2 linked regions of the Corallococcus sp. EGB genome follow. The protein of the gene in region 2 binds, or shares a complex with, the protein of the main gene of each other region. Links are inferred from orthologs where the notes say so. Each region holds a gene or a part of one and is shown on either strand. Other genes may lie near its edges. The genes, in order: mfd and uvrA.

Region 1 (9,817 bases), 5.3 Mb from region 2 along the record:
CCACCACGGCCGGCAGCGTCTGGCGCGTGAACCTCAAGGACGTGGCCACCTCCAGGAAGCTTGGCAGCCAGGTGAAGAAGTGCATGGTGGCCCACGCGGCCTCCGCGCTGAAGAACCACCCGGACGCGAGCCAGAAGGAGCTGGACCTGCAGGAGCTCTACTCCAACGTGGCCGTGAAGGTGGTCAGCACGGACGCGGGCCCGGCGGTGCGCCTCTACTTCGGTACCAGCGACAGCCCGGACAAGTACACGGACGGCTACAAGGAGCCGGACCCCGCGCACCCCACGTACCAGTACCACCTGCTGGCCTTCGAGGACCCGGATCCCACGGGCAGCAAGCCTTGCGCGGAGCTCAAGCCCCTCTGGGTGCAGAAGCTGTCTCCGGGCCAGAAGCTGTGGGGCGGCGTGGCCATGAGCGCGAACAGCATCTACGCCGCGACCGCGGTGGGCACGGCGGCGGACATCTGCAGCCTGGACGCGAACGCGCATGGCGAGGCGTATACGGCCAACCAGTTGAGCGGTGTGTTGGCCGGCGGTGGCCCGGCGGCGCTGGAAGGCCACGCCATCTCCGCGCCGGTGGTCCACGACGAGCACCTCATTGTGCTCACGGCCACGGGTAAGATGAAGGTCACGGGCGATCCGGAGAGTTGGAACAACAAGGCAGGCACGAAGGGATCTTCCCGCTCGCAGATCATGCTCTGGGAGCCGCTGCCCGACGGGAGACTGCCGCAATGAAGCAGCGCGCATCACGGGGTGTCACCCTGCTGGAAGTCATGGCCACCATGGCCGTCATGCTGCTGGGAGTCGCGGCGGCGATGACCGTGGTGAGCCAGACGACCCGCTCGAACCGCCGCACCCTGACCGCGAACCAGGCGCAGCTCATCGCGGAGCGCACGCTGGAGAACATCCTCCAGCGCGGTTGCCAGGGCTCGCCGACCTGCGACACCGTGAGGGACCAGACGTTCAACGTGTGGCAGACGGCGGATGGACTCCTGCGCGACGCGGCGCCCACGGACCCCAAGGTCGTGGCGCGCATGTACACGGTGAACGTCGACGTGGACAATCCACAGGTCCCCGGCACGATGGAGGCAGGCGGCGGCACGGGTGAGCCGTCCCTCACCCGCAACCTCGCCGCGGGCAGCACAGGCACGGTCGTGAATGTGCGCGTGTCCGTGAATTGGAACGAGCCGGGCATCCGCGCGGACCGGCAGATGGTCGTCATGCAGAGTCGGATGGCACCGTGAAACACTCTTCATTCCATGGTCGGGGCTTCACGCTCCTGGAAGTGATGATCGCCAGCGCCCTGGGGGTCATGGTGCTCACCACCGGGCTGGTGGTGGGCGCCCAGATGCAGAAGCGGGCCCTCTTCGAGGAACAGACGATGACCGCGCAGGTCACCGGGCGCGCGGTGAAGGAGATGCTGACGCTGGACATCTCCCGGGCGGGGACGGGCATGGGCAACGCGCCCATCTCCTTCTTCACCGGCGGCGTCGTCGACGAGCGCTCGGCCATCACGGTCTGGCGTCAACCGGACCTGACGACGGGCGTGGGCACGCCCTTCGGCGCGGACCCGACCTTCGCGATGCCGCCCGCGGGCTTCCCGGCTTCGGACGCCATCCAGTTCTACTGGGGTGACACGAACGGGATGATCACCCTGGCGCCGTGCGCCTCGGGGAAGGTCCGCCAGTCCAAGACCGAGTTCTGCGCCAGGCCCAACGCCTCGACGGCCATGGTCACCCCCAGCGGCCCGGCTTCCGCCGTCATGGTCAGCGGGGGCAACCGGCCGGCCTGCCCGGTCAGCATCGTCGGCATTGCGTCCAACGCGGCCGCGAACTCCATCATCACGGTCAACGGAGGGCTCGCGGAATCCCCCAAGTGCGAGGACTTCGGCACCGCCACCAGCATCTGGACGCCCAAGGACCCCTCGGACGTCGTGAACTGGCTGGCGATGCGGCTGAGTGGCGCGGCCTACCGGGTGAACTGGAAGGGTGGCATCCCCACGCTGGAGTACCGCGCGCCGGGCGCCGCGGCCTGGTCCGTGGTGAGCCGCGACGTGGAGCAGATGACCGTGCGCGAGGGCGTCGTGGACTTCGACAAGGACCTCAAGGGCGACCCCACCCGATACTACGCGCTGGAGTGGTACCCCAGCGTCGCCGGTGAAACCAACCACCGCAACCCTGGCGTGCCCCACCCAGCCATCTCCGACTGTGACGAGGCGAAGTACATCCTCAAGGCCTGCATGACGGACGACCTGGACTCCGAGGGGAAAGACCTCCCGAAGCTGACGCTGCTTCCGGCCGCGGACCGGAAGAAGGAAGTCATCAAGCGCCTGCGCCAGCGGGTGCGCGAGCTGGAGGTGACGCTGGTCATCCGCACGCGGCGCATCAACCGGGACGCGGACATGACGGGCACGGATGAGGAGGGCCTGGCGAAGGACGGCTACACGCGCCGGCGCTACACCTTCCGCGTCGCGGCGCGCAACATGACGGTGGGCCTGCAGCGGCCGGTGGACCCGGCGGGTAAACCATGAAGCACACGCGTGGCATGACGTTGTTGGAGATGATGGCCGCCCTGGCGGTGGTGGCCGTGTGCATCACCCTGGCGGTCGCGGGGATGCAGGGGAGCATTGGAGGACAGAAGGAGAACACGGCCACGCGCGAGCTGTGGTCGAGCGCGCTGCGCGCGCGCCAGCTGGCCATCAGCACGAACCAGCCGGTGCGCATCGTGGTGGAGAACAACGTCCTCCAGCCGGACGGCCAGCAGCACACCGTGGCCCGCTGGGAGCGGCTGAAGTGCGGTCCCAACGTCAATACCCCGGATGACTGGGGCACGGGCCAGTGCCCCATTGACACGTGCATGGGCAGGACGTGCCGAACCATGCCCGCGTGCTGCACCGAGACGGGGCCGGACATCATCATCCCGGCCACGATGAACGCCTCGAACATCAACAACCTGTGCTTCCTGCCGGGCTCCGGCCGGCCAGCGTTCAACAGGATGGACTGCATGCGGGGGGTGCTCAACGATCCCGTGGCCGTCACCGCGGCGGCCCCGGCGGACAGCTCCATCCAGTTCCGCTTCACCTCCAACCGCGCCAAGAGCGTGCTCATGGTGGAGCCGCTGACGGGCCTGTCCAACGTGATGGATTGCGACTCGCTGGCGGCCACCACCAGCGACGCCAGCCGCAAGGACACGCGGCTGGCGGCGGCGTGCTCGGTGCCCTGAGCAGGTGAGACCGCGCGCCCGGGGACCTTCCCATGTCCCGGGCGCGCGTGAGCCTCCCCGCCCACCGGCCGTCCCGCTGCGCTCCTGCACACGACAGGAGTCCGCATCCAGCGTTGATTTGGGAGAAGGCGCACCCTAATTAGCCGAGGGCCCCACACGGGCCCCCGAATGGATACCTCCCTCTCCCCGAAGTCCGACGGCACGTCCTGGCCCGGCGGCGCTCCCCCCTCCTCCGGCGATGCCTTCGCCCGACTGCTGGCCTCCCTGCGCGCGGGACACCGCGCGCGGACACAGGGGGTGAAGGGCGCGGCGCGTGGCCACCTGCTCGCCCGCCTGCACCGGGAGCTGCGCGCGCCCCTGGTGTGCGTGGCCGTGGATGAAGAGGCGGCGGACGCGCTCGCGCACGACCTGGCCTTCTTCCTGGGAGGCACCGGCAGCCTGCTGGAGCCTCGCGTGCTGCGCCTGCCCGCGGACGAGGTGCTTCCGTACGACGAGCTGTCACCGGAGCCCGGCCCCATCACAGAGCGGCTGGGCGCGCTGTTCCACCTGGCGCGCGGCACGCCGTTCCCGGCCCTGGTGCTGTCCCTGCGCGCCCTGCACCGCCGCGTGCTGCCGCTGGCGGTGATGGAGGGGCTGGCCCAGCGCGTGGAGGTGGGCCAGGACTTCGACCGCGACTCGCTGGCGCGGAAGCTGGCGCTGATGGGCTACCAGAACAGCCCGCTGGTGGAGGACAAGGGCACCTTCAGCGTGCGCGGCGGCCTGCTGGACGTCTTCAGCCCCCTGTACGAGCGGCCGGTGCGCCTGGAGTTCTTCGGGGACACCATCGAGTCCATCCGCGTCTTCGACCCGGAGACGCAGCGCACGGTGGACGCGCTCAAGGCCGTGGACCTGGTGCCCTCGCGCGAGCTGCTGCTCACCGACGACACGCGCCCTCGCGCCGAGGCCGCTGCCCGCGCGGTGGCGGACCGCATCAACCTGCCCACCATCAAGCTGCGCGAGCGGCTGGACGCGCTGCGCGAAGGGCTGCCCGGCTTCGGGCTGGAGGGCCTGCTGCCCGGCTTCTTCGAGGGCGGGCTGGCCTCCGTGTTCGACTACCTGAACGCCTGGACGAAGGAGCCCGTCGTCTACCTGGACGACCCGGTGGGGCTGGACCGCGCCCAGGAGGAGCTCCAGGCGGAGCTGGCGAAGGGCGTGGAGGAGGCGGACGCGCGCCAGGACCTCACCTATCCACCGGAGCACCACTTCCTCACGCGCGACGGCGTGGCCGCGGGCCTCAAGGCCCTGCGCGTGGTGGAGGGCGGTGGCCTGTCACTCACGCAGTCCGAAGTGCCCGTGGCCTTCACCTTCGGCACGACGCAGGACCTGCGCGAGGCCATCCTCGCGCACCACGGCGAGGAGGGCGCGCTCACCCCGCTGGTGGAGCGGCTCCAGCGCTGGCGCGACACCGGCGTCGCGTGCGCGGTGGCGTGCGGCACGCTGAGCCAGGCGGACCGGCTCAAGCGGCTGCTGCTGGACCGCTCCGTGATGGTGAAGGTGCACACGGAGCCCATGCAGGATCCGGCGAAGCTCTATGAGCCGGCGGTGTGGGCGCACCTGTTCACCGGCGAGGTGAGCCAGGGCTTCATCGACCCTGAAGGCCGGCTGGCGGTGCTCGCGGACGAGGAGATCTTCGGCGTCCGCTCCCGCCGCCGCGTCAAGCGCAGCAAGAAGCTGGATGCGTTCGCCGCGGGCTTCAAGGACCTGAAGGAAGGCGACCTCATCGTCCACACCGACTTCGGCATCGGGCGCTACGCGGGCCTGACGAAGATGGAGGTGCAGGGCGTGCCGGGGGACTTCCTCGTCCTGGAGTACGCGGGGCGGGACAAGATCTACCTGCCGGTGGGCCGCATGCGGCTCATCCAGAAGTTCACCGGCGGAGACCCGGAGAAGGTCCAGCTGGACAAGCTGGGCACGACGAGCTGGGAGAAGACGAAGAAGCGCGTCAAGGAGCAGCTGCTCAAGATGGCGGCGGAGCTGTTGCAGATGGCCGCCGCGCGCAAGGCCCACCCGGGCTACGCGTTCGCCGCGCCGGACCGCTACTTCGCCCAGTTCGAGGCGGACTTCGAGTTCGAGGAGACGCCGGACCAGGCGAAGGCCATCGAGGACGTGCTCGCGGACATGCAGAAGCCGCAGCCCATGGACCGGCTCGTCTGCGGCGACGTGGGCTACGGCAAGACGGAGGTGGCGATGCGCGCCGCCTTCAAGGCCACGCTGGACCGCAAGCAGGTGGCGGTGCTGGTGCCCACCACGGTGCTGGCGCAGCAGCACTTCCACTCGTTCAAGAAGCGCTTCAAGGACTACCCCGTCACGGTGGAGGTGATTTCCGGCATCCGCAAGCCGCCGGAGATCCGCGACATCCTCCGCCGCGCCAAGGAGGGCAAGGTCGACATCGTCATCGGCACGCACAAGCTCCTGGCCGGTGAGGTGGCCTTCAAGGACCTGGGGCTTTTGGTGGTGGACGAGGAGCAGCGCTTCGGCGTGAAGCAGAAGGAGGCGCTCAAGCGGCTGCGCACGCAGGTGGACGTGCTGACGCTGACGGCGACGCCCATCCCCCGCACGCTGCACATGAGCATGTCCGGTGTGCGCGACATGAGCATCATCGCCACGCCGCCGCAGGACCGCCGGGCCATCCGCACCTTCGTGATGAAGTACGACGACGCCGTCATCAAGGAGGCCGTGGAGCGCGAAATCGCGCGCGGTGGACAGGTCTTCTTCGTGCACAACCGCGTGGAGTCCCTGCCGTCCATGGAGCAGGAGCTGAGGAAGCTCCTGCCGAACGTCTCCATTGGCGTGGCGCACGGCCAGATGGGCGAAGGGCAGTTGGAGAAGGTGATGCTCCAGTTCACGGAGCACAAGTTCCAGGTGCTGCTGTGCACCAGCATCATCGAGAGCGGCATCGACATCTCCAGCGCCAACACGATGATCGTCAACCGCGCGGACCAGTTCGGTCTGGCGCAGCTCTACCAGCTGCGTGGCCGCGTGGGCCGCAGCAAGGAGCGCGCGTATGCGTACCTGCTGGTGCCCACCCGCCGTCCGGTGACGAAGGACGCGCAGCGCCGGCTGGAGGTGCTCCAGAACTTCACGGAGCTGGGGGCGGGCTTCTCCATCGCCAGCCACGACCTGGAGATCCGCGGCGCGGGCAACCTCCTGGGCGAGAAGCAGTCCGGCGCCATCGCGGAGATTGGCTTCGACCTGTACGCGCAGCTGATGGAGGAGGCGGTGGCGGAGCTGCAGGGCCAGCCGCCGAAGGTGCACGTGGAGCCGGACATCAACCTGCCCATGCCGGCGCTCATCCCCGACGACTACGTGGCGGACGTGCACCAGCGGCTGGTGTTCTACAAGCGCTTCAGCCAGGCCAGCCACCCGGACGAGGTGACGGACCTGCGCGCGGAGCTGGTGGACCGCTACGGCGAGGCGCCCGACGAGGTGGACGCCCTCTCCGAAGTGACGCTCCTCAAGATCGACATGCGCGAGCTGCGGCTGCGCGCGCTGGAGGCGGGCCCGGGCCGGCTGTCGCTGGCGCTGGGCGGCGACGCGCTGCTGGACGGCGCGAAGGTGGCGGGGCTGGTGCAGCGCTCCAAGGGCTTCTACCGGCTGACGCCGGACATGAAGCTCATCGCGCGCGTGCCTCCGGAGGTGAAGGGACACGCGCTGCTCGCGGAGGCGCACAAGCTGCTGCGCGACGTGGGCACCTGCGCCCTGCCCCGGCACTGACGCACGTCCGGGGACTTCAGGTAGGCTGCGGCGGCTCATGGCCATTGAGAAGGCGCTGTTGCTCATCGCGGACATCGGTGGCTACACCCGCTTCATGCGGCAGCACCGCTTCGGGCTGGCGCACGCGCAGGACACGGTGGCGCGGCTGCTGGAGGCCGTCATCGACGCGTCCGGCCGGTTCAAGCTGGCGAAGCTCGAAGGGGACGCGGCCTTCTTCTACGCCGTGGGCGAGGACGCCGCGCCCGTGGCGAATCAGGTCGCGGCCATCCGCCGGGCCTTCCTGGAGCGCCGGGAGCAGCTCGCGCTGGACCGGATGTGCTCGTGCGACGGGTGCACGCAGGTGGGCGGCCTGACGCTCAAGTTCGTGGCCCACGCCGGCGAGGTGGCCTTCCAGAAGGTGAAGCACCTCACGGAGCTGGCGGGGGTGGACGTCATCCTCGTGCACCGGATGCTGAAGAACGACGTGCCCGTGCGCGAGTACGTCCTGATGACGGACGCGGTGCACCAGCGGCTGGAGCCGGAGCTGCGCCAGCTCAGCCAGGGGCTGGAGCACGACTTCGAGGGCATGGGCCGCACGCCGACCCACTACATCGACCTGGGCGCGCTGGTGACGAGCGTGCCCGCGCCGCGACCCAGCCTGCTGCGCAAGCTGTGGCACAAGCTGACGATGGAGCTGCGCTCGCTGAAGTACGTGCTCGGCTTCCAGGAGGCGTGCCAGGGCTTCCGCAACGTCGAGGTCGTCGACGCTGCTTCAGAGAAGCCCTGAAGCGCGTGGGCCGTCAGCCGCCCGTGCAGAAGCGGGCCACGGCCTGCGTGAGGGCGGCCTCGCAGCGGACCAGGTCCTCCATGGGGACGAACTCGCCCGTCTGGTGCGCGACGCGGATGTCGCCGGGGCCGAACACCACGGCCTCCGCGCCCAGCTCCGTGAGCTGCGGGGCCTCCGTGCCGAAGGACACCGTTTCGGACGCGTTGCCACTGACCTGCTCCAGGAAGCGCACCACGTCCGCGTCGCCGCGCGTGTGGACGCCCCGGTCCATGCGCAGCACCTTGATGCGCGCCTCGTAGGCGGGCTCGTCGCGCGTGAGTTCCTGGCGGATGTGCTCCATCAGCTCGGGGACGCGCTCGGCGGCCTGGCCGGGGATGGGGCGCCATTCCACGGTGAAGCGGCAGGAGCCGGGCAGGACGTTCTTCGCCTTGCCGCCCTGGATGAGGCCCACGTTCACCGTGGTGAAGGGCGGTTGGAAGCCCTCGTCGCGGTCCTCGCGCAGGACGGTGTTCGCCAGCGTCTCCAGCTTCTGGAGGAAGCGGCCGGCGCGGAAGATGGCGGACGCGCCCAGCTCCGGGTACGCGCTGTGGCCTTCCTTGCCCAGCACCTCCACCTCCGCCAGGCAGTAGCCCTTGTTGGCGCGCACGGGGATGAGGCGCGTGGGCTCGCCGACGATGGCGTGCCTCGCGCGGCCCAGGCCCGCCGACACCAGCTTCTTGGCGCCCACGAGGCCCACCTCTTCATCCGCGGTGAGGATGACGAGCAGGGGCGCGTCCAGCTTCGGCAGGTCCTTGCGGGTGGCGGTGTGCAGCGCGCACGCGATGAAGCCCTTGGTGTCACAGGCGCCGCGGCCATAGAGCTTGCCGTCGCGCTCGGTGAGGCGCAGCGCGTCCGTCCAGGCGGCGTCGTAGGGCACGCAGTCGGAGTGGCCCACCAGGGCCAGCGCGGCGCGGTCAGCGTCGCCCTTCCGGGCGATGAGGTTGACCTTCGCCACGCCCGCGTCGTCGGTGTAGTGCTGGCGCTCGGCGGTGAAGCCCGCGGCCTCCAGGCGCGCCTGGGCGTAGTCGATGAGGGGCGCGTTGGGGCGCGAGGACGTGGTGTCCAGCGCCACCAGTTCCGCCAGGGTGGCCCGCAGCGCGGGCAGCGTGTCGCTCATGGGACGGCCTCCAGTCAGGCCACCTCCATGCCACCGCCCGCGCCGCGACGCCAGTGTGGCCGTGCCCTCAGCGTCGCGCGGAGGCCTCTTCGGACGACAGACTCGACGCAGGCTCCTGCGCGGGCGCCGCGTCTGGGTTCCCCAGGCCCTTCTGGATGGCGGGTTCGGACGCCGTCACGTGGCCCACGTAGAAGACCCCGTGGTAACCGTCCGGATTGGTCGAGCCCCAGGTGTGCATGAAGAAGCGGTCTCCGTTGTCCTTGCCCTTCGCTTCCTTCACGCCGCAGTCCAGCTTGCTGGTTTGCGTGTTCGCCGCGCAGATCCACGCGGTGCCGCTGTCGTAGGCCATGTCCAACGCTGCGACGTCGTCGAGCTGGTCCTTCAGCAGGTAGCCCATGGGCTTGTACTGCTTGTCCCACGGCAGCCCTTTCACTGTGCGCGAGTGGATGTTGCCGCTCACCACCAGATGGAAGCGCCGCGGTGTCGCCTTCACCTGCTCGAGCACCGTCTTCGTCAGCGCGTCCTCGCGCGACTGGCCGGCGAGCTTCGGGTGGTCATAGACGAACACCGCCACGTCCAGGCCCTGTGCGCGCAGCTGGCGCAGCTGCTCCAGCATGTTCGCCACGGCTTCGCTGCCTCGGCCGTCCGGATACGGGCTGCGCCAGAACGGGGCTTCCATCAGCTTGAGCCAGTCCACCTCTCCGCCCGGACTCTGGAGGAAGGCGTGGATGCGCTCCTCGTTCTCCACCGGCAGCTCCAGCCCCACCGTCACCGGCATGCCGGCCGTGACGAGCTGGCACACCGACTGCGCGATGAAGCGCGGCACCTCCTGCGTGCCGTGCAGTTCCCCCAGCAGCAGCACCCCGCCCTCCTTCGCCACCTTCTTCAGGCCGAGGATGGACTGGCCGCACTCGGTGAACG
Region 2 (9,122 bases):
GCGTCCCGGTCGTGGGCTGCCTGACCCTGGGCGAGGTGGGGGCCATGGGCGGTGGCGTTCCCCAGTTCCACAACAAGACCGCGGTGGTGGTCGCCCTGCCCGGATGAGGGAGTGAGGTGGCGCATGGCGGACCACGGCGCGGACGGGGACCACAAGCTCACCGAGGAGCGGCTCGCGCTGCTGAGCGTGCTGCAGGAGCTCACCGTCGCGGCGCTCGACCTGCTGGATCCCCACAAGCCCGCCGACGACTTCCTGGACCGCGTCGCGGAGCGGCTGGGGTGCGTGGTTGCCCTCTGGCTCCAGGCGGATGCGCGGGGGCAGGTGGGGCTGCTGGGCTCCAGCGGACTGTCCTCGGCCTCCCGCCAGCTCCCGATTCCGGGGCGGCCTCCGCGCCCCGGGCCGCCAGCGCCCCTCTGGGGCGACCTGCCCTATCCGGAGCTGGACTCGCCGGGGCTCGTGCGGTGGTCCGTGCCCATTGGCGAGGCCGGGGCCCCGGCCAGCTTGCTGCTGCTGTACTTCGACCGCGAGCCGCACCTGCCGCGGCAATACCGGGGCATGGTGGACCGGCTCGGGGGCGTGCTCCGCACCGCGCTCGTCCACCGGCAGCTCTTCGCGCGGACCCTGGACAGCGAGCGCGCGCTCCAGCACGAGCGGGACTTCAGCTCGGCGGTCCTGGATACGGCCCGCGCGCTGGTCGTCGTCCTGGATCCCGAAGGGCGGATCGTCCGCTTCAACCGGGCGTGCCAGGAGATGACGGGCTACTCCTTCGAGGAGCTGCGCGGCGCGTATTTCTGGAAGCGGCTCCAGCCGCCGGAAGAGGCCGCGCGGGTCGAGGCGAACTTCGCCGTGCTCGCGGCCGGGCGGGGGTTCGAGCAATCCGAGAACCACTGGCTGACACGCAAGGGAGAGCGCCGCCTCATCTCCTGGTCCAGCAACGTCCTGCGAGGCGAGTCGGGCGCGATTGAGTACGTCATCGGCACCGGCATCGACATCACCGAGCAGCGCCGGGCCGAGGAGGAGCGCGACCAGACCTTCCAGCGTGAGCAGCAGGCGCGCGCCAGGGCCGAGGAGCAGGAGGTGCGGTCCGCGTTCCTGGCGGAGGCCTCCGGGCTGCTCACCGGCTCGCTCGCCCCCGAGGACGCGCTGCGCAGCGTGGCCGCGCTGACCGTCCACCGGTTCGCTGACTGGTGCGCGGTGGATCTCCGGGACGGAGGGCACTCCTTCCAGCGCATCACCGAGGCCCGCTCCGAGGCGCTGCGCGCCACCGCGCCTTCGCGGATGCACTGCGCGCTGCCCGACCTGGAGGCCGAGCATGGCCCGGGACGGGTGCTGCGCCTGGGCGAAGCGGAGTTCTGCCCGGACGGATGCGCCTCCATGTCCCTGGGCTGCGTCCGGGACGCAGAGGGCCTGTCCGAGGTCGTCGAGTTCCAGTCCTGGATCTCCGTGCCGCTGCTCGCCCGGGAGCATGCGCTCGGCGCGCTCACGCTCGCGCGCATGAAGGGCGGCGGCCCGTATGGTCCAGCGGACCTGGCCCTCGCGCAGGAGCTGGCCCGCCGCGCGGCGATGGCGCTGGACAACGCCCGCCTCTATCAGCAGGCCCAGCTGGCGATTGGCCTCCGGGATGAGTTCCTCTCCATTGCCTCCCATGAGCTGAAGACCCCCGTCACGTCGCTCCAGCTGTCGGTGCAGGGGCTGCTGCGCCTGGGCCGGACCGGCGCGCTGCGGACCGCGCCGGTGGAGGCCGTCACGCATTCACTCGAGGTCATCGAGCGCCAGGCGAAGCGGATGGCGAAGCTCGTCAACACGCTGCTGGACGTGTCCCGCATCCACGCCGGCCGGCTCGAGCTCGAGTTCGAGGAGGTGGACCTGGCCGCGCTGGTCCGGGACGTCGCGGCGCGCTTCACCCAGGAGCTGGCCACGTCGGGGACCCGGCTCCAGGTCCACGCCGACACGGCGATGCCGGGCGAGTGGGACCGGTCGCGGTTGGATCAGATCATCACCAACCTGCTCTCGAACGCCATCAAGTACGGCGAAGGAAGGCCCATTGAGGTCCGGGTGGAGGGGGACGCCGTGACGGCCCGCCTGTCGGTCCGGGATCAGGGCATCGGCATCCCGGCGGAGCGGCACGCGCGCATCTTCCGGGCCTTCGAGCGCGCGGTGTCGTCGCGCCACTATGGAGGCCTGGGGCTGGGCCTCCACATCGTGAACCAGCTCGTCGAGAGGCTGGGGGGCTCGGTCCGGGTCGAAAGCGAGGCGGGGCAGGGCGCCACCTTCACGGTGGAGCTGCCCCGCCGGGGGCCGCATGCGTCTCCCCCGGCGGACCTGACGATGCAGGTGGGGCCCTAAGCCGGCTTGGGCTCCACCGCGGGGGTGCGGGCGTCGAGGGGGGCCTGCGCGTCCGACTGGTAGTAGTCCCGCACCACGTAGCGGCGGGCCACCAGCGCCATGCCCACGCCGGCCGCCGCGGCCAGCGCCGCGTAGAAGAAGAACTGCGCGGAGCCCGTGAAGACGTTGAGCGCCGCGGCGATGGCCACCGCCACGTTCGCCAGCGTGTTCGTCACCAGCCACACACTCTGGACGGTGCCCTTCATCTCCCGCGGGGCCTGCGTGTACGCGAACTCCAGGCCCGTGGTGGACACGAGGATCTCCGCCACCGTCAGCACGATGTACGGCAGCAGCTGCCACGCGATGTTCAGCGTCGTGCCGCCCTCCATGGCCACCTGGAAGAAGCCCGCGATGACGAACGACACCGCGCCGATGATGAGGCCCATGGGCATGCGCCGGAGCGGCGTCAGCTCCCAGCCCCACCGCTGGAAGGCCGGATAGACGACCGCCGTCAGGAAGGGGATGAGCAGCATCACCAGCATGGGGTTGATGAACTGCATCTGGCTGGGCTGGAACACCAGGCCGCCCACGTTCGGATCCATGGACCGCGCCTGCACCACCCACGTGGACGCCTTCTGATCAAAGAGCATCCAGAAGAAGGGCACGAAGGGCAGCAGCAGCGCGGACACCCGGAACACCGCCTTCACGCCCTCCACCGCGTCCGCCGGGTGCTCGGCCTTCGCCCGGTCCAACCAGCCGCCGCCCTGCACGGGCCTTCCGCGGAACGCGCTGGCCACCACCTTGAAGAACGAGTGCGGGTTGGGGCCCGTGGGCGGCACCAGCACGTAGTGCTTGCGGCCCGCCCAGAAGATGACCGTCGCCAGGAACATCAGGATGCCCGGCACGCCAAAGGCCACCGCCGGGCCGAACTTCGTCATCAGCAGCGGGACGAACAGCGACGCGAAGAACGACCCGAAGTTGATGGTCCAGTAGAAGATGGCGAAGACCTTCTTCACCAGGTGCTTGTTCTTCTCCGTGAACTGGTCTCCCACCATCGCGGACACGCACGGCTTGATGCCGCCACTGCCAATCGCGATGAGCGTCAGGCCCGTGTAGAAGCCCGTGGCGTTGTCCTCGAAGAGCGCCAGGCACGCGTGCCCGCCGCAGTACACGAGGCTCAGCACGAAGATGGTGTGGAACTTCCCGAAGAAGCGGTCCGCCAGGTAGCCGCCAATGAGCGGGAAGAAGAACACCCCCGCCATGAACAGGTGCATCAGGCTCTTCGCCTGGGCCTCCCGCGCCCCCGTCTCCGGCACGTGCGTGCGCAGCAGGTAGTCGATGAAGAACACCGTGAGGATGTTCCGCATCCCGTAGAAGCTGAAGCGCTCACAGGCCTCGTTCCCGATGATGTAGGGAATCTGGGGCGGGAAGCGCTGGGCGGTGGGGGCGGTCGAGGTCTCGGCCATGCCCCCACCCTACCGGGCCCTCTCAGGCCGCGTCCACGCGCTTGCCAATGCGCGCCCGGCGCGACTTGCCCAGCACGTGCTTGAGGTAGCGGCCGGTGTGGCTGGCCTCCACCTTCGCCACGTCCTCCGGCGTGCCGGTGGCCAGGATGTTGCCGCCGCCCGAGCCGCCCTCCGGCCCCAGGTCGATGAGCCAGTCCGCGCTCTTGATGACGTCCAGGTTGTGCTCGATGACGAGCACGCTGTTGCCCGCCTCCACCAGCCGGTTGAGCACGGAGAGCAGCTTGCGGATGTCCTCGAAGTGCAGGCCCGTGGTGGGCTCGTCCAGGATGTAGAGCGTGCGGCCGGTGGCCACCCGGGCCAGCTCCCGGGCGAGCTTGATGCGCTGCGCTTCACCGCCGGACAGGGTGGGGGAGGGCTGGCCCAGCCGCAGGTAGCCCAGGCCCACGTCGGTGAGCGTCGTCAGCACGCGCAGGATGTCCTTGTGCGCGCTGAAGTGGTCCACCGCCTCGCGCACGCTCAGGTCCAGCGTCTCCGCGATGTTCTTGCCCTTGTAGCGCACGCGCAGCGTGGCCTCGTTGAAGCGCTTGCCGTTGCAGACCTCGCAGGGGACGTACACGTCCGCGAGGAAGTGCATCTCCACCAGCTTCACGCCGTCGCCCTCGCACGCCTCGCAGCGGCCGCCCTTGATGTTGAAGCTGAAGCGGCCCGGGCCGTACCCGAACGTGCGGGCCTCCGGCGTCATGGCGAACACCTCCCGGATGGCGTCGAACACCTTGGTGTACGTGGCCGGGTTGCTGCGCGGTGTGCGGCCAATGGGCCGCTGGTCGATGTCGATGACCTTGTCCAGGTGCTCCAGGCCCTTGATGGACTTGTGCTTCCCCATGGGCTCGCGGCTGTCGTAGAGCGCGCGCGCCAGCGCCGGGTACAGGATTTCGTTGATCAGCGTGGACTTGCCCGCGCCGGACACGCCCGTCACCGCCGTGAAGATGCCCAGCGGGATGTCCGCGTCCACGTTCTTCAGGTTGTTCTCCGTCGCACCCACGATGGAGATCTGATGCTTGGGGTTCACCGGGCGGCGCGACTCGGGGACTTCAATCTCCTGGCGCCCGGAGAGGTACGCGCCGGTGAGGCTCTGCTCGTCCGCCATCACCTGCTTGGGCGTGCCCTGGGCCACCACCTGTCCGCCCAGCTCGCCCGCGCCGGGACCGAAGTCCACCAGGTAGTCCGCCTCCTCCATCGTCTCCTCGTCGTGCTCCACGACGATGACGGAGTTGCCCAGATCCCTCAGGCGCTTGAGCGTGGCCAGCAGCTTGCCGTTGTCGCGCTGGTGCAGGCCGATGGAGGGCTCGTCCAGGATGTAGATGACGCCCGTCAATTCGCTGCCCATCTGCGACGCCAGCCGGATGCGCTGGCTCTCACCGCCGGACAGCGTGGACGCGGTGCGGTCCAGCGTGAGGTAGCCCAGGCCCACGTCCACCAGGAAGGACAGGCGGCTGCGGATCTCCTTGAGCAGCTCCTGGGCGATCTTCTCCTCCTGCGCGCTCAGCCCCAGCTGCGTCAGGAACGTCCGCGCCTCCGTGATGGTCATCCGGCTCAGGTCCACCAGCGTGCGCTGGTGCACCTTCACCGCGCGGCTCTCCGGGCGCAGGCGCTCGCCCTTGCAGGACGGGCAGGGCTTGTCGCTGAAGTACTTCTGCAGCTCCGCCTTGCGCGCCTCCGACGTCGTCGTCTTGAAGTTGCGCATGGTGCGGGCGAGCAGGCCCTCCCACTCCATGTCGTACTGGCCGTTGTCGCCCCACTGCACGGTGAAGGACTTGCCCTTCGCGCCGTTCATCAGGACGTCCTTCTCCCGCTTGGACAGCTTCGCGTACGGCACGTCCAGGTCGATCTTGAACGCCGCCGCCAGGCTCTCCACGAAGTCCGCCGTCCAGCCCTCGCCGCGGTTCATGCCGCTGGCCCACGGTTCAATCGCGCCGTCGCGGATGCTGCGGCTCTGGTCCGGCACCAGCAGATCCGGGTCCATCTCCGGACGGGTGCCCAGGCCGTTGCAGTCCGTGCACATGCCCAGCGGGTTGTTGAAGGAGAACGACGCCGGCGTGAGGTCCCCGAAGGACAGGCCGCACGCGGGGCACGCGTTCAGCTCGCTCATCACGCGGTCGGAGGAGAGCGTGCCCTTCTCATCCGTGATGATCAGCGTGCCCTTGCCCTCGCGCAGCGCGGTCTCCACGGAGTCCGTCAGGCGCGTGCGCAGGTCCGGCTTCAACACCAGCCGGTCGATGATGAGCGCGATGTCGTGCTTGGACTTCTTGTCCAGCTCGATGCGCTCCTCCAGCTCGCGCACCTTGCCGTCCACGCGCGCGCGGGAGAAGCCGCGCTTCTGGGCCTCGGCCAGCAGGTCCTTGTGCTCGCCCTTGCGGTTCGTGACGATGGGCGCCAGCACCTGGAGCTTGGTGCCCGCCGGCAGCTTCATGATTTCGTCGACGATCTGCTGGGCGCTCTGCTTGCCCACCTTGCGGCCGCACTGGGGGCAGTGCTGCACCCCGATGGAGGCGTAGAGCACGCGCAGGTAGTCGTGCACCTCCGTGACGGTGCCCACCGTGGAGCGCGGGTTGTTGCTGGCCGCCTTCTGCTCGATGGAGATGGTGGGGGACAGGCCGCGCAGCGTGTCGTAGCGGGGCTTCTCCATCTGCCCCAGGAACTGGCGCGCATACGAGGAAAGGCTCTCCACGTAGCGGCGCTGGCCCTCCGCGTAGAGCGTGTCGAACGCGAGCGAGCTCTTCCCAGAGCCCGACACGCCGGTGAACACCACGAGCTTCTTCTTCGGGATGTCCAGGGAGACGGTCTTGAGGTTGTGCTCCCTGGCACCGCGGATGGAAATGACGTCGGGCTCGGACATGGGGGCGCGCTTTATCACTGAAAGGGTGTTCCGGTGCACGCAAAGGCGCACGACGGGCGAGGTCTGCTGAAAACACCCGGCGGCCCCGCCCGCATCCCACGGCCCGGGCGGGCACGCGGCCGTCCTGCGCGCCCCACTCGTCCCTGCGCGAAGTCTCACGACCCCCGAGGGCAGGAGGTCGGTGTGGCATCCACCGTTTGCGAAGCTTTTGCAGTCGCTTCCACGAAACGTGGAATCTCAGGTTTTACCCGTTAAAGGCCGCTCCCCAGCGTGGGCGCCCGTTTGCCGTGTTGGCGGCGTGACGGAGCCACGTTGGGGCGTCCAGGCACCAGGGTTGCACCTTTCTACGCCGGCCGGATCCACGTGCAGTGCTGTGTGGGGGGACACCGGTGCCGTGTGTAGGAAGGACGGGACTCTGTATGCGTGGACTCCGATGGTTGTTGCTGGCGGTGGCGGTGGCGGCGGGGACGGGGTGTGAGCGGCCCCATTCGCAGCAGGCGCGCACGGGCTTCGCCGCACGGCCGGAGCTCCTGGAGTTCGGCGCCGCGGCGGTGGGGCGCACCAAGACGATGACGCTGCGGCTGGCGAACGAGGGGCGCGCGTCGTACCGCGTGGAGGGCGCGCGCGCGTCGCTGCCCAACGTCACCATCACCGCGTTCGAACCCTTCACGCTGACGGCCGGCGCGGAGCACGAGCTTGAAGTGCGCTTCACGCCCGACGTGGAGGGCGCGGTGCAGGGGCAGCTGGAGGTCTTCACGGACGCCTCCGGCGGCGCGGCGACGCAGGTGCCCGTCAGCGGGCGCGGCGTGAAGGCGCTGGTGGAGGTGCCGGAGACGTCGCTCGACTTCGGCAACGTGAACCTGGGGCTGGTGGAGATGCGCGAGGTGACGGTGCGCAACCCCTCCGACGTGGAGAGCCCGCTGGTGCTGTCCGTGGAGGGCCCGGACGCGGACGAGTTCTCCGCCGGGTCGGGGCTGCCGTCCACGCTGGGGCCGCACGAGACGCGCAAGGTGCCGGTGGCCTTCAGCCCGGTGCGGCTGGGCAACGCGGAGGCGGCCCTGCGCGTCGCCGTGTGCGACGGCTGCGAGCCCGCGGAGGTGCGGCTGACGGGCACCGGGGTGGCCAGCGCGCTGGAGGTGACGCCGCTGCGCGTGGACTTCGGCCGGGTGGCGGTGGGCGCCACCGCCGAGGAGCGCATCACCGTGCGCAACCAGGGCACCGAGCCGCTCAGCTACAAGGGCGCGTCGCTCCTGGAGGACCCGTCCGGCGTGTACAAGGTGGTGAGCTCGCCCGCGCTCCCCAACGACCTGCTCCTGCCGGGCGCGGCGGTGGAGCTGCGCGTGGCCTTCACGCCCGCGGCTTCCGGCCGGGTGCGTGACGGCCGCGTGGAGGTGGCCGTGCGCAAGCCCCAGACGACGTCGCCCGGCCCCAAGGTGACGCTGACGGGCGAGGGCGGCGCGTCGTGCGTGGAGGTGACGCCCGCGCACCTCAACTTCGGGGCGGTGGCCTTCGGCATGATGGCCACGCGCGACGTCACCGTGCGCAACCGCTGCCGCGACGAGGCCACCGTCACCGGGCTCCAGCTCACCACGCAGGCGGGGGGCTACTTCACGCTCGCGCAGGCGCCCTCCAGCCAGCCGATCGCGCCCGGGGGCACGCTGAAGGTGGGCGTCACCTTCAACCCCCGCGCGGGTGCGAATGGCCAGAGCCAGGGACAGCTGGCCGTCACCTCCAGCCAGCGCGGCTCCACCGCCACGGATGGCGTGACGCTGTCCGGCGAGGGCAAGGTCTTCGCGCCGTGCGAGTACGCGCTGCCGTCGGTGCTGGACTTCGGCCAGGTGCCGGTGGGCTCGGAGGTGGCGCTGGGGGTGACGCTGAAGAACACCGGCACGGAGGCGTGCTTCCTGGCGGCGCTCCAGCTGGCGTCCGGCTCCGACCCCGCCTTCCGCGCGGCCCCGGTGGCCAACAGCGTGCTGGCGCCCGGCAAGAAGGCCACGCTCCTCGTGCGCTTCAAGCCTTCGGACGTGGGGGAGTTCCAGGGGCTCGCGGAGGGCTGGGTGAGCCACCCCACCCGGGGCCACCCGATGGTGAACCTGGTGGGCACGGGCGTGCAGGGGTGCTTCTCCGTGCAGCCCACCACGGTGGACTTCGGCATCAGCCGGCTGGCGTGCGGCGCGCGCACCCGCGAGTTCATGGCCTACAACGACTGCACCGGGGCGGTGACGGTGACGGGCCTGAAGGTGGAGCAGCCGGGCCAGGAGTTCGCGGTGTCCGGCGCGCTGCCGGCCACGATTCCGGCGGGCGGGCGGGTGAAGCTCACCGCGACGTACGCGCCCGCGGAGGAGGGGCAGGACGCGGCGACGGTGCGCTTCACGCTGAAGGACGGCGCCGTCTACAGCGCGGGCCTGACGGGGCGGGGCCTGGTGAAGACGGAT

What was found.
Region 1: the proteins of uvrA (region 2) and mfd are in contact, whole or in part, in a crystal structure (PDB 4DFC), measured with the Escherichia coli proteins. The link is inferred for Corallococcus sp. EGB from one-to-one orthologs.

What each region holds. Positions count from the first base shown.
Region 1 is NZ_CP079946.1:1,121,077-1,130,893, reverse strand. The notes cover bases 3,058-7,174. They hold mfd (transcription-repair coupling factor), read left to right. Parts: upstream 3,058-3,389; coding sequence 3,390-6,974; downstream 6,975-7,174. Other genes in these bases: KYK13_RS04610 (DUF2652 domain-containing protein), read left to right, coding at 7,012-7,174; KYK13_RS04620 (Tfp pilus assembly protein FimT/FimU), read left to right, coding at 3,058-3,221. In the rest of the region: KYK13_RS04635 (DUF4114 domain-containing protein), read left to right, coding at 1-734; KYK13_RS04630 (type II secretion system protein), read left to right, coding at 731-1,243; KYK13_RS04625 (PilW family protein), read left to right, coding at 1,240-2,529; more of KYK13_RS04620, read left to right, coding at 2,526-3,057; more of KYK13_RS04610, read left to right, coding at 7,175-7,740; argE (acetylornithine deacetylase), read right to left, coding at 7,754-8,896; KYK13_RS04600 (hypothetical protein), read right to left, coding at 8,964-9,817. UniProt on the Escherichia coli protein: Couples transcription and DNA repair by recognizing RNA polymerase (RNAP) stalled at DNA lesions. Mediates ATP-dependent release of RNAP and its truncated transcript from the DNA, and recruitment of nucleotide excision repair machinery to the damaged site.
Region 2 is NZ_CP079946.1:6,385,793-6,394,914, reverse strand. The notes cover bases 3,614-7,035. They hold uvrA (excinuclease ABC subunit UvrA), read right to left. Parts: upstream 6,688-7,035; coding sequence 3,814-6,687; downstream 3,614-3,813. Other genes in these bases: KYK13_RS26260 (MFS transporter), read right to left, coding at 3,614-3,791. Also shown: KYK13_RS26270 (FIST signal transduction protein), read left to right, coding at 1-107; KYK13_RS26265 (GAF domain-containing sensor histidine kinase), read left to right, coding at 124-2,346; more of KYK13_RS26260, read right to left, coding at 2,343-3,613; KYK13_RS26250 (choice-of-anchor D domain-containing protein), read left to right, coding at 7,107-9,122. UniProt on the Escherichia coli protein: The UvrABC repair system catalyzes the recognition and processing of DNA lesions. UvrA is an ATPase and a DNA-binding protein. A damage recognition complex composed of 2 UvrA and 2 UvrB subunits scans DNA for abnormalities.